4 regions of the Pseudomonas urmiensis genome follow, and region 3 is predicted to be linked to each of the others. Evidence: predicted binding sites of a transcription regulator. Region 3 holds the regulator's gene; each other region holds the start of a gene.
The links. Region 3 encodes sigma-54, which starts transcription at its own class of promoters, with help from an activator protein. Its sites were predicted from a motif close to ANTGGCATNNANNTTGCTNT; they were not measured.
Positions count from the first base shown of each region.

Region 1: a site for sigma-54 is predicted at 1,904-1,923, ahead of flgB (flagellar basal body rod protein FlgB). Genes of this name have one in related genera too.
Region 2: a site for sigma-54 is predicted at 1,374-1,393, ahead of HU737_RS14215 (CmpA/NrtA family ABC transporter substrate-binding protein). Genes of this name have one in related genera too.
Region 4: a site for sigma-54 is predicted at 1,362-1,381, ahead of glnA (glutamate--ammonia ligase). Genes of this name have one in related genera too.

Region 1 is NZ_JABWRE020000001.1:869,155-872,235, forward strand. It holds gene HU737_RS03990 (autotransporter family protein) at 1-1,607, opposite strand, end outside; gene flgB (flagellar basal body rod protein FlgB) at 1,969-2,376, shown strand; gene flgC (flagellar basal body rod protein FlgC) at 2,379-2,822, shown strand; gene flgD (flagellar hook assembly protein FlgD) at 2,838-3,081, shown strand, end outside.
Region 2 is NZ_JABWRE020000001.1:3,151,156-3,154,236, reverse strand. It holds gene HU737_RS14220 (ANTAR domain-containing response regulator) at 1-106, opposite strand, end outside; gene HU737_RS14215 (CmpA/NrtA family ABC transporter substrate-binding protein) at 118-1,332, opposite strand; gene HU737_RS14210 (quinone-dependent dihydroorotate dehydrogenase) at 1,472-2,497, shown strand; gene rmf (ribosome modulation factor) at 2,595-2,810, opposite strand.
Region 3 is NZ_JABWRE020000001.1:342,232-345,312, forward strand. It holds gene hpf (ribosome hibernation-promoting factor, HPF/YfiA family) at 1-287, opposite strand, end outside; gene HU737_RS01515 (RNA polymerase factor sigma-54) at 366-1,859, opposite strand; gene lptB (LPS export ABC transporter ATP-binding protein) at 2,045-2,770, opposite strand; gene lptA (lipopolysaccharide transport periplasmic protein LptA) at 2,771-3,081, opposite strand, start outside.
Region 4 is NZ_JABWRE020000001.1:5,454,353-5,457,433, forward strand. It holds gene glnA (glutamate--ammonia ligase) at 1-1,264, opposite strand, end outside; gene thiI (tRNA uracil 4-sulfurtransferase ThiI) at 1,743-3,081, shown strand, end outside.

The DNA.
Region 1 (3,081 bases), 530 kb from region 3:
TCGTTTTCGCCCAGCTTGCCCAGGATGCCGTCCTGGACCAGGGCGCCAAGCGAGCGCTTGTGGTTGTCCGAGCCACCATGCTGCTCAAGGATCTGGTCGATGCCTTGCTGGCTCTTGGTGGTGACCACCGCCACCACTTGATTGTCACGAATGACGCTGCTGTCGACATTGAGCAGGGCCGACGTGCTGGTGACGGCGATGGTGCCTTGTGGGTCGACATTCTCGCCGCTGGCATCGAGCACTTGCAGTTTGCCAGCCTCGATCAAGGTGTAGCTGCTGCCGTTGGCGCTGAAGTCGTTGCCGCGCGCGGCCAGTTTCAACTGGGCGCCTTGACCGAATTCGGCAGTGCCGCTGACCTGTACCACCGCCCGCGACGGATCGGTGTCGGCACCCAGGGTCAGGCCCAGTGCCGAGTTGCCCGCTACGTACAGGTTGCCGGCAATGCTGGTGTGCGCCGACTGCAGCGACAGCGTGGTGGCCAGGTTGTCGCTGGCCGAGCCGACATTGATCCAGCCGTTATCCTTCAGGCGAATGTTGGCGCCATCGGCGCTGCTGTCGGTGCCGGTGAACGAGGTGTCGCCCTCGACTTCGATGTTCGACAGGTCGATCAGGTTGCCGACGATGACGCTGCCTTTGCGCAGGATCAGCTCGACCGGGCGGTTAGCCTCGGAAGCGTCGATGGCTTCATCCTGGGAAATGATGCTGCCGCTGTTGTAGATGTTCAGGTCGCCGTGTTGCTGATACCAAGGCTGCAGACCAGGGCCATCGAAATCGACGTTGCCAATGGTGATCGCGGCGTCTTGGGCAATGATCTTGCCGGTGTTGAGCAGGTGGACACCGTCGGCGCTGCTCAGGCTGGCGCCATCGAGCATGATGCCGTTGGCATCTTCACCGGTGGCGATGATGGTGCCGTGGTTTTCGATGCCCGCCAGGTCAACCATGTCGCCGTACTTGCTGGTGGTGGCGTCGATGGCCGTGGCGCCATCGCCGCTGACTTCGATAGTGCCGAAGTTGATCAGCTTGCCCTTGATGGTGCCGCCTTCGAGGTTGATCCCGCGCGAGTCTTCACCTTTGGCGACGATGCGGCCGGTGCTGGCATTGACCAGGTCGCCTTCGATCAGCGAGGTGCCGGAGAAGTCCAGGGCACGGGCCACGTCGATTTCGCCATCGTCATCCAGCGGTTCGCCAATCGCTGCCAGCAAGCCTTGGTTGATTACGCTGCCGCCGATGTAGGCCGGATCGATCATCAGCGCGTTGGCGCCACCGCCCGTGGCGGTGATGCTGCCTTTGTTGATCACGTCGCCTTCGATGGTGTTGCGTGCCCAGCCCAGGTTGTCTTCCCAGCTGTCCATGTCGACGCCACCGGCAAAATCACCGGTGCTGTTAATGGTGCTGTTGAGGATCAGGTTGCCGGTGATGGTCGAGCCATTGAGCTCGATAGCGTCTTCGTCACTGCCGCCGGTATAGCTGCCAGTGAATTCGAGGTCGCCGTTATGGGTCTGGTGTTCGCTCTTGTAGCCGGCATTGGTCAGTTGCACGGTTTCGGCGAAGGCGGGCAGGGCGCTGGTGGTGATGGCCAGGGCCAGCAAGGTTTTGCGGAAGGTCAACGGAGCCACGGGTTCTTTCCTTGGAAAACAGTGGGAAAACAACGCGCATCCATGCGTGGCGTGAGACCTTCGATCCATAAGATAGTGGCCTCATGCCACATATCAGCGCGGTCGCGGATGCTAGCGTAATTGATGGCTAATTGACACTTTTGCCTGGCGTCAATTTTTTGCTTTGCCGCTTTTGCCGCTGATCGATTGCCGCTTGCCGCTGCGTGAGCGGAAGCAGTTTGCCGCTTTTCTGGCATGACGGCGTTGGTCGAGTTGGCCCAAGCCCAGGCTTTCCGGGCTTTTCCAAGATTGGCACAGGCCTTGCTATAGCTTGGCCAACGACACTCCGGTCAACCGTCGAAGGTTTCCAGACATGAGCATCAGTTTCGACAAGGCGCTTGGCATTCACGAAAAGGCTCTGAGCTTCCGCGCCCAGCGCGCTGAAGTGCTGGCCAACAACATTACCAACGCCGACACGCCCAACTTCAAAGCGCGCGACTTGGATTTCTCCTCGGTGCTGGCTGCCGAGGCCGACAAGCAGCAGAAGGGGCGTATTGCCCTGGACCGGACCAACACCCGGCATATCGAGGCCGAAGGCCTGGCCATGGCCGACGACACCCTGCAATACCGCACGCCGATGCAGCCGTCGATCGACCAGAACACCGTGGATGCCCAGATCGAGCAGGCCAACTATGCCGAAAACGCGATCGGTTTCCAGGCCAGCTTCACCATGCTCAACAGTAAATTCAAAGGGCTGGTATCGGCCCTGCGCGGAGAGTGACCATGTCCCTTGCCAACGTTTTCAATATCGCCGGTAGCGGCATGAGTGCGCAGAACACCCGCCTCAACACCGTGGCGTCGAACATCGCTAACGCCGAGACCGTGTCCTCGAGCATCGACCAGACCTACCGTGCGCGTCACCCAGTGTTCGCCACCACCTTCCAGCAGGCCCAGGGTGGCGTAGGCCAGTCGCTGTTCCAGGATCAGGGTGAAGCCGGTCAGGGTGTGCAGGTCATGGGCATCGTGGAAGATCAGAGCAACCTTGAAGCGCGCTACGAGCCGAATCATCCGGCGGCGAACAAGGACGGCTACGTCTACTACCCGAACGTCAACGTGGTTGAAGAGATGGCTGACATGATCTCCGCCAACCGTTCGTTCCAGACCAACGCCGAGCTGATGAACACTGCCAAGACCATGATGCAGAAAGTACTGACCCTGGGTCAGTGATAAGGAATCCGGACCATGGCAATCGATACTTCAAACGGTGTGAACCTCAACGATGTGATCTCGGCATCGGGCGTCAGCACCGGCACTAAAAAGACCACGACCGATACGGCGTCCAAGACCGGTACCGATAGCTTGGGCAAGGATGCGTTCCTGCAGCTGCTGGTTACCCAGATGCAGCACCAGAACCCGCTGGACCCACAGGAAAACGGCGAGTTCGTTGCCCAGCTGGCGCAGTTCAGCAGCCTGGAAGGCATCACCT
Region 2 (3,081 bases), 2.8 Mb from region 3:
TGGTCAGCCCGCCAGCTTCGATGACCTCGAAGCCGGCTTCGACCAGTGCGGCCTTGAGCCGGCCAACTTTCTTTTCGGTGTCGTCGATCAGCAGGATGCGTAGCATGTTCGTCCCCCTCACAGACCGACACGGGCGCTGGGTGTTTCAGCCATGGCATGCAGGCGAAAGCTGCGCGCATAGCCGTGGGGATCGCTGCCATCCCAGCGGATGCCGTCGATCAGCAGGCTGCTGCGCATTGGCAGCTCAGCGCAAGGCACGCCGAGTGCTGCCGCAGCTTCCCGGTAGAGCGCCAGCTGCTGCACCTGGCGAGCGACGTCGAGGTAATCAGGGTCTTCGCGCAAAAGACCCCAGCGGCGGAACTGAGTCATGAACCACATGCCGTCGGACAGGTACGGCAGGTTGGCCCGGCCTTGGTCGAACAGGCGCAGCGCATGCCGGTCTTGCCAGCGGTTGCCCAGGCCGTCCTGGTAGTCGCCGAGCAAGCGCGGCTCGATGTTTTCCAGCGGCGTATCCAGGTACGCCTTGCCGCTGAGCAACTGGGCGGTGCTGCGGCGGTTTTCCGGGCTCTGCTCGATGAAGCGGCTGGCGGCGAGAATGGCTGTGATCAAGGCTCGGGCGCTGTTGGGGTATTGCTCGGCAAAGGCGCGCGCGCAACCGAGGACTTTTTCTGGATGATCTGGCCAGATCGACTGACTGGTGGCCAGGGTGAAACCTTGGCCTTGGGCCACGGCATCGGCCGACCAGGGTTCGCCGACGCAAAAGCCATCGATACGCCCGGCCTGGACGTGAGCGACCATCTGCGCCGGTGGCACCACGACACTGTGCACGTCGCGCAGTGGATGAATGCCTTGGCTGGCCAGCCAGTAGTACAACCACATCGCGTGGGTGCCGGTGGGGAAGGTCTGGGCGAAGGTCAGTCGTGGGCCATTTTGGTGCGCAAGCCTGGCCAGTGCTTCAGGGCTGGTCACGCCCTTGCGTTGCAGGGCCGGCGACAGGTTGATCGCCTGGGCATTCTGGTTGAGGCCCATGAGCACCGCCATGTCGCTGGCCGGTACTCCGCCGATACCCAGGTGTACGGCGTAGATCAGGCCATATAGGCAGTGCGCCGCGTCGAGTTCGCCGCTGACCAGTTTATCGCGCAGGCCGGCCCAGGAGGCCTGGCGCTTGAGGTTGAGGGTCAGGCCCTGTTGCTGGGCAAAGCCTTGGGTGGCTGCGACCACTACCGAAGCACAATCGGTCAGAGCCATGAAGCCAATGTCCAGGCTGGGCTTTTCCGGTGCATCGCTGCCGTTGACCCAGGCCAGAGGTGTTGCGCGGGGGAATGTATTCACGAAGCTCCTCGCCCGTACTGAATAGGCTTTGAAGCCTGAGCGAAGCAAGCGATATGCCAGAGGTGCGGTAAAGGCCTGTCGCGGCGGCGGCGTGCTGGCTATAATCGCCCCCTCACTCACCCCCGAGTCTTGCCCGCCCATGTATACCCTGGCCCGCCAGCTGTTGTTCAAGCTTTCTCCGGAAACCTCCCACGACCTGTCCCTCGACCTGATCGGCGCAGGTGGCCGGCTGGGGCTCAATGGCTTGCTGTGCAAGCAGCCGGCAGCAACCCCGGTGACCGTCATGGGCTTGAACTTCGCCAACCCGGTGGGCCTGGCCGCGGGCTTGGACAAGAATGGCGCGGCCATCGATGGCTTCGCCCAGCTGGGTTTTGGCTTCGTCGAGATCGGCACCGTGACCCCGCGTGCGCAACCGGGCAACCCCAAGCCGCGCCTGTTCCGTCTGCCAGAGGCGAGCGCGATCATCAACCGCATGGGCTTCAACAACCTAGGCGTCGATCATTTGCTCACGCGGGTGCGGGCTTCGCGCTATGACGGCATCCTGGGCATCAATATTGGCAAGAACTTCGACACCCCGGTCGAGCGCGCGGTTGACGACTACCTGATCGGCCTGGAGAAGGTCTACAACGACGCCAGCTATATCACCGTCAACGTCAGCTCGCCGAATACCCCGGGCCTGCGTTCGCTGCAGTTCGGTGACTCGCTCAAGCAACTGCTCGATGCCCTGGCCGTGCGCCGCGAGCAACTGGCGAGCGAGCATGGCAAGCGCGTGCCGATGGCGATCAAGATCGCCCCGGACATGACCGATGAAGAAACTGCCCTGGTAGCGGCGGCCTTGCTCGAGTCGGGTATGGATGCAGTGATCGCCACCAACACCACGCTGTCTCGCGAAGGCGTCGAAGGCCTGCCGTTCGGCGGCGAGGCGGGTGGGCTGTCGGGGGCTCCAGTGCTGGAAAAAAGCACCCACACGGTGAAGGTGCTGGCGGGCGAGCTGTCCGGGCGGATGCCGATCATCGCTGCGGGCGGGATTACCGAAGGCCGGCATGCTGCCGAGAAGATCGCCGCGGGTGCGAGCCTGGTACAGATCTATTCGGGCTTCATCTACAAGGGCCCGGCGTTGATTCGCCAGGCGGTGGATGCCATCGCTGCCATGCCGCGCCAGTAACGGCGGGGCATAAAAAAGGGCCCCATCAAGGGGCCCCTGGGCCGTAGCCCGCCGCCCGGATGGGGCGTGCATGGTGACTCGAATTCAATGTCCTCGTTCAGCCAACGGCGTGATTTTCGTTGAGTCTATGGATGCCAGCGGTGCCGGTCATACCGTCCCAGTTATCTCCGCGACCTTCGCGCCAGCCGTTGATCCAGGCCTGGCGAACGGATGGAAGGGTGAAGGGGCAAAGTTCGCGAGATTTGCCGGTGACCCCATACTGGTAGCCACGTGAATATGCTCTTTCCAACGGATCACGCTTAAGTCTTCTCATAGGGTGTTGCCCTCACTTGTTGACTGTAATGTCCCGTCGGCCTCTCTGAGGCCGGGCAGAATCTTTCTGCCGGTTTTGCGCTCGCTGCCGGCGTCGCGAGCAGAAGTGTCGTTCCATTGCGAAACGACCTGAGTTCAGTTCTAACGAATGCGAGTCACAGTGTGAATGATCGATTTGTCATAAGGACGTAACCTTTCTGCCGATGAAAGGATAAGTAAATAAATGCGACTCAACCCTGTTTAGGCTTTAGCCCGCTATGATCAGGGTTTAG
Region 3 (3,081 bases):
AGCAGGCTTTGCTGTTTTTCCTTATGTTTTTTCAATTGGCGGTCGAGCTTGTCAGCCAAAGCATCGATCGCTGCATACATGTCTTGGTGTTCGGCATTGGCAACCACTTCGCCGCCGGGAATCTGCAGGGTCGCTTCAATTTTCTGCTGAAGCTTTTCAACCTTCATGATCACCGTCACGTTGGTGATCTTGTCGAAGTGACCCTCCACGCGGGCGAGCTTTTCAAGCACATAGTCGCGAAGAGGTTGGGTAACTTCTACATGCTGTCCACTGATGTTGACTTGCATACAGCTTCTCCTTTGTTGCCCGTGCATAAAGAGGCAGGTATTGCACCTGCCACACAAACGCTGTGGCACATCCCGGGGCTACATCAGTCGCTTGCGTTCACTCGACGGTGCGATGCCGAGCGACTCGCGGTACTTGGCGACGGTGCGACGGGCTACCTGGATGCCTTGTGCCTCCAGTAAACCAGCGATCTTGCTGTCACTCAATGGCTTTTTCTGATTTTCCGCCGCAACCAATTTCTTGATGATCGCGCGGATCGCCGTAGACGAGCATTCGCCGCCTTCGGCGGTGCTCACGTGGCTTGAGAAAAAGTATTTCAGTTCGTAGATGCCACGCGGGGTGTGCATGTATTTCTGGGTGGTAACCCGGGAAATCGTCGACTCGTGCATGCCCACCGCTTCGGCGATGTCATGCAGAACCAACGGCTTCATCGCCTCGTCGCCATGGTCGAGGAAGCCACGCTGGTGCTCGACGATCTGCGTGGCCACCTTCATCAGGGTCTCGTTGCGGCTTTGCAGGCTCTTGATGAACCAGCGCGCTTCCTGCAGCTGATTGCGCATGAAGGTGTTGTCGGCGCTGGTGTCGGCGCGGCGCACGAAGCCTGCGTACTGCGGGTTGACCCGCAGGCGTGGGATGGCTTCCTGGTTCAGCTCGACCAGCCAGCGCTCGCTGTCCTTGCGCACGATCACGTCGGGCACCACGTACTCAGGTTCGCTGGATTCGATCTGCGAGCCTGGGCGTGGGTTGAGGGTCTGTACCAGTTCGATGACCTGGCGCAGCTCGTCTTCCTTGAGCTTCATGCGGCGCATCAGCTGGCTGTAGTCGCGGCTGCCGAGCAGGTCGATGAAGTCGGTGACCAGGCGCTGGGCCTCGGCCATCCACGGCGTGTTGCCGGGCAGTTGGCGCAGTTGCAGCAGCAGGCATTCGCCCAGGGTGCGCGCGGCGACGCCGGCTGGCTCGAACTGTTGGATGCGGTGCAGAACTGCCTCGACCTCATCGAGCTCGATATCCAGCTCCGGGTCGAACCCTGCGCAGATTTCCTCGAGGGTGTCTTCCAGGTAGCCCTGCTGGTTGATGCTGTCGATCAGGGTGACCGCGATCAGGCGGTCGGTGTCGGACATCGGCGCCAGGTTCAGTTGCCACAGCAGGTGGCTTTGCAGGCTTTCGCCAGCAGAGGTGCGGGTGGTGAAATCCCACTCGTCGTCATCGTTGCTGGGCAGGCTGCTGGCACTGGTCTGGTAGATATCTTCCCAGGCGGTGTCGACTGGTAATTCGTTGGGGATGCGCTCGCTCCATTCGCCGTCCTCGAGGTTCTCGGTGGAGACGGTGCTTTCCTGGAAACTGTTGTCCTGAGCTTCGGCAGCCGGCTTGCTCTCGGCGTTATCGGCCATCGGGTCGCTGTTGTCGAAGTCCTCGCCGTCTTCCTGACGTTCGAGCATCGGGTTGGATTCCAGCGCCTCCTGGATTTCCTGTTGAAGGTCCAGGGTGGAGAGCTGAAGCAGACGAATGGCCTGTTGCAACTGAGGGGTCATCGTCAGTTGCTGGCCCATTTTTAGGACGAGCGATGGTTTCATGGCTGGGGCTTAATACCTTGTTCGCCGGCGCGCATGCGCCATCCACTACACGAAGGGCGCCGCGGCGCCAATTTCAAGCAAGTTATATGCCTTAATTTGTAGCGTTTGCCTAGAGCACTGTAGCACTTAAGCCGGGCAGAGGCCGTTTTACTGGCCGTCTGACAGTGCTCAGGCAAGCCTGGGCATCAGAGTCGGAACTCGTGACCCAGGTAAACTTCCTTGACCAGATCGTTGGCCAGGATGGTCTCGGCATCGCCTTCGGCGATCAGCTGGCCATCGTTGACGATGTACGCGGTTTCACAGATATCCAAGGTCTCGCGGACGTTGTGGTCGGTGATCAGTACACCGATACCCTTGGCCTTGAGGTGGTGGATAATTTGCTTGATGTCGCCCACGGAAATCGGGTCGACACCAGCGAAGGGTTCATCGAGCAGGATGAACTTCGGCGCGGTCGCCAGGGCGCGGGCAATCTCGACCCGGCGACGTTCGCCACCGGAAAGGCTCATGCCGAGGTTGTCGCGGATGTGGCTGATGTGGAATTCCTGCAGCAGGCTTTCCAGCTCCTTGCGCCGGCCATCACGGTCGAGTTCCTTGCGGGTCTCGAGAATGGCCATGATGTTGTCGGCCACCGACAGCTTGCGGAAGATCGAGGCTTCCTGCGGCAGGTAGCCAATGCCGGCGCGTGCGCGACCGTGCATGGGCTGATGGCTGACGTCGTTGCTGTCGATCAGCACGCGGCCCTGGTCGGCCTGGACCAGGCCGACGATCATGTAGAAGCAAGTGGTCTTGCCGGCGCCGTTAGGCCCCAGCAGACCGACGATCTGGCCGCTGTCGATCGACAGGCTGACATCGCGAACCACCTGGCGGCCCTTGTAGCTCTTGGCCAGGTGCTGGGCTTTGAGGGTTGCCATTTACTCGGCCTTCTTCTTCGGCTGGATCACCATGTCGATACGCTGACGTGGCGTGGACACATTGCCGCCACGGCCGGCGGTCGCCACCTGGGACTTGGTGTTGTAGACGATCTTCTCGCCTTCGGTGGTGTTGCCTTCGTTCTCGACCTTGGCGCGGTCGGTGAGGATCACCGTGTCTTTCTGCGCCTGGTACTGGATGGTCACAGCCCAGCCTTTCATCTTGTCGGGCTTGGCGGCGCTCTGCTGCTGTTCGAAGTAGGCCAGGTTGCCCACCGAGGTCACCACGTCGATGTCGCCATTGGCGGCACGGG
Region 4 (3,081 bases), 5.1 Mb from region 3:
CCAGCTCTTCCAGGGCTTCTTTCAGGCTACCGCAAACCTGTGGGATTTCCTTGGCCTCTTCAGGCGGCAGGTCGTACAGGTTCTTGTCGGCGGCATCGCCTGGGTGGATCTTGTTCTGGATGCCGTCCAGGCCAGCCATCAGCAGTGCGGCGAAGCACAGGTATGGGTTGGCAGCTGGGTCCGGGAAGCGCGCTTCGATGCGGCGGGCTTTCGGGCTGGAAACGTAAGGGATACGGATCGAAGCCGAACGGTTACGGGCCGAGTAGGCCAGCATGACCGGAGCTTCGAAGCCTGGTACCAGACGCTTGTAGGAGTTGGTAGCCGGGTTGGTGAAGCCGTTCAGGGCTTTACCGTGCTTGATGATGCCGCCGATGAAGTACAGGGCGGTTTCCGACAGGCCGGCATAGCCTTCACCAGCGAAGGTGTTCTTGCCTTCTTTGGCGATCGACATGTGCACGTGCATGCCCGAGCCGTTGTCACCGTACAGTGGCTTAGGCATGAAGGTCGCGGTGCGGCCGTAGGCGTCGGCAACGTTGTGCACGCAGTACTTCAGGGTCTGAACTTCGTCAGCCTTGGCTACCAGGGTGTTGAACTTGACGCCGATTTCGTTCTGGCCGGCAGTTGCCACTTCGTGGTGGTGAACTTCGACGACCTGGCCCATTTCTTCCAGGGCGTTGCACATTGCGGTGCGGATTTCGTGGTCGTGGTCGACCGGCGGCAGCGGGAAGTAGCCGCCTTTGACGCCTGGACGGTGGCCTTTGTTGCCGCCTTCGACGTCCTGGTCGGTCATCCACGAGCCTTGCTCGGAGAAGATCTTGAACATCGAACCGGAGATGTCGGACTTGAACTTGACGTCGTCGAAGATGAAGAACTCAGGCTCTGGACCGACGAAGACGGTGTCACCGATACCGGTGGTCTTCAGGTACTCTTCGGCGCGACGAGCGATAGCGCGTGGGTCGCGGTCGTAGCCTTGCATGGTGGACGGCTCGATCACGTCGCAGACCAGGATCAGGGTCGGCTCTTCGGTGAACGGGTCCAGCACGGCGGTGCTGTCATCCGGCAGCAGGATCATGTCGGAGGCTTCGATGCCTTTCCAACCTTCGATGGAGGAGCCATCGAACATCTTGCCAGCTTCGAAGAACTCATCATCCAGCGCATCGCGAGCTGGCATGGTGACGTGTTGCTGCTTGCCTTTGGTGTCCGTGAAACGCAGATCAATCCACTTGACGTCATGATCTTTGATGAGCTGAACCGACTTCGACATGTTGTCCTCCGGATGGTCTAGAGCGCGGTGGGCCGCTGCCCTGGAAAAAGGGTGTCGCCGGGCGCGCATAGTCGGCCAAGCTTACCTGCCTCACAAGGGAGCAAATTGCATGCCAGTGCCCAAAAATGGCGAGGGCGGGACAAAAGCAGGCGTTTAGGGGCATTTATTCAGGGATGGGCGGGCTGCGACGCACTGATAAGACGCGTTTTTGAAAGGTTGCGCACCGTAATGGTGCGTAACTCAGCTATCGCTCATTGTCAGGGCTCTATCGCGGGGCAAGCCCGCTCCCACGCAGCCTATACAGGAGAACGTGCAGGCTACATAGGAGCGGGCTTGCCCCGCGATAGCTGCAGGCCTGTAAAACAGGGCTTGGCAGAGAAAGTCAAACCTTCTGTACAAAAGTTGGTCAAATCCTGAGCAATTTCCGCTATAATTCGCGCCCCTCATTTTCGGCAGGCCCTGGGCGCGCTGTTTACCCATGAAACTTATCGTCAAAGTCTTCCCAGAAATCACCATCAAGAGCCGGCCGGTGCGCAAGCGCTTCATCCGTCAGCTCGCGAAGAACATTCGCAATGTGCTCAAGGATCTGGACCCTGAGCTGAAGGTCGATGGTGTCTGGGACAACCTCGAAGTGGTCACCCGCGTCGAAGACGAAAAAGTCCAGCGCGAGATGATCGAGCGCCTGTCCTGCATGCCGGGGATCACCCACTTCCTGCAAGTGGAGGAATACCCGCTGGGCGACTTCGACGATATCGTCGAGAAGTGCAAGCAGCACTTCGGTCACCTGCTGGCCGGTAAACGCTTCGCCGTACGCTGCAAGCGCGGCGGCCACCATGACTTCACTTCGATGGACGTCGATCGCTACGTCGGCAGCCAACTGCGTCAGCAGTGCGGCGCCTCCGGGATCGACCTGAAGACCCCAGAAGTGATGGTGCGCATCGAGATCCGCGACCAGCGCCTGTACGTGATCCACAACCAGCACCAGGGCATCGGCGGCTATCCGCTGGGCGCCCTGGAGCAGACGTTGGTGTTGATGTCCGGTGGCTTCGACTCCACGGTGGCCGCCTACCAGATGATGCGCCGCGGCCTGATGACCCACTTCTGCTTCTTCAACCTCGGCGGCCGTGCCCACGAGCTGGGGGTGATGGAAGTTGCCCACTACCTGTGGAAGAAATACGGCAGCAGCCAGCGCGTGCTGTTCATCAGCGTGCCGTTCGAAGAAGTGGTCGGGGAGATTCTCGGCAAGGTCGACAACAGCTACATGGGCGTCACCCTCAAGCGCATGATGTTGCGCGCCTCGGCGAAAATCGCCGACCGTCTGGAAATCGATGCCCTGGTCACCGGCGAGGCGATCTCCCAGGTGTCCAGCCAGACCCTGCCTAACCTGGCAGTGATCGACCATGCCACCGACAAGTTGGTACTGCGCCCGCTGTTGGCCAGCCACAAGCAGGACATCATCGACACCGCTTATCAGATCGGTACCGCCGAGTTCGCCAAGCACATGCCAGAATACTGCGGCGTGATCTCGGTGAACCCGACCACCTGTGCCAAACCGCACCGGGTCGTGCACGAAGAAAACCAGTTCGACATGCAGGTACTCGAGCGCGCCTTGGAGCGTGCCCGTTTCATCTCGATCGACCACGTTATCGACGAGCTGGGCCAGGACATTCAGGTCGAGGAAGTGGGCGAAGCCCTGCCTGGCCAGATCGTCATCGACATTCGCCACCCCGATGCCCAGGAAGACGAACCCCTGGTGATCGACGGCGTCGAGGTCCAGGTCATGCCTTTCTATGCCATCAACAGTCGCTTCAAGCACC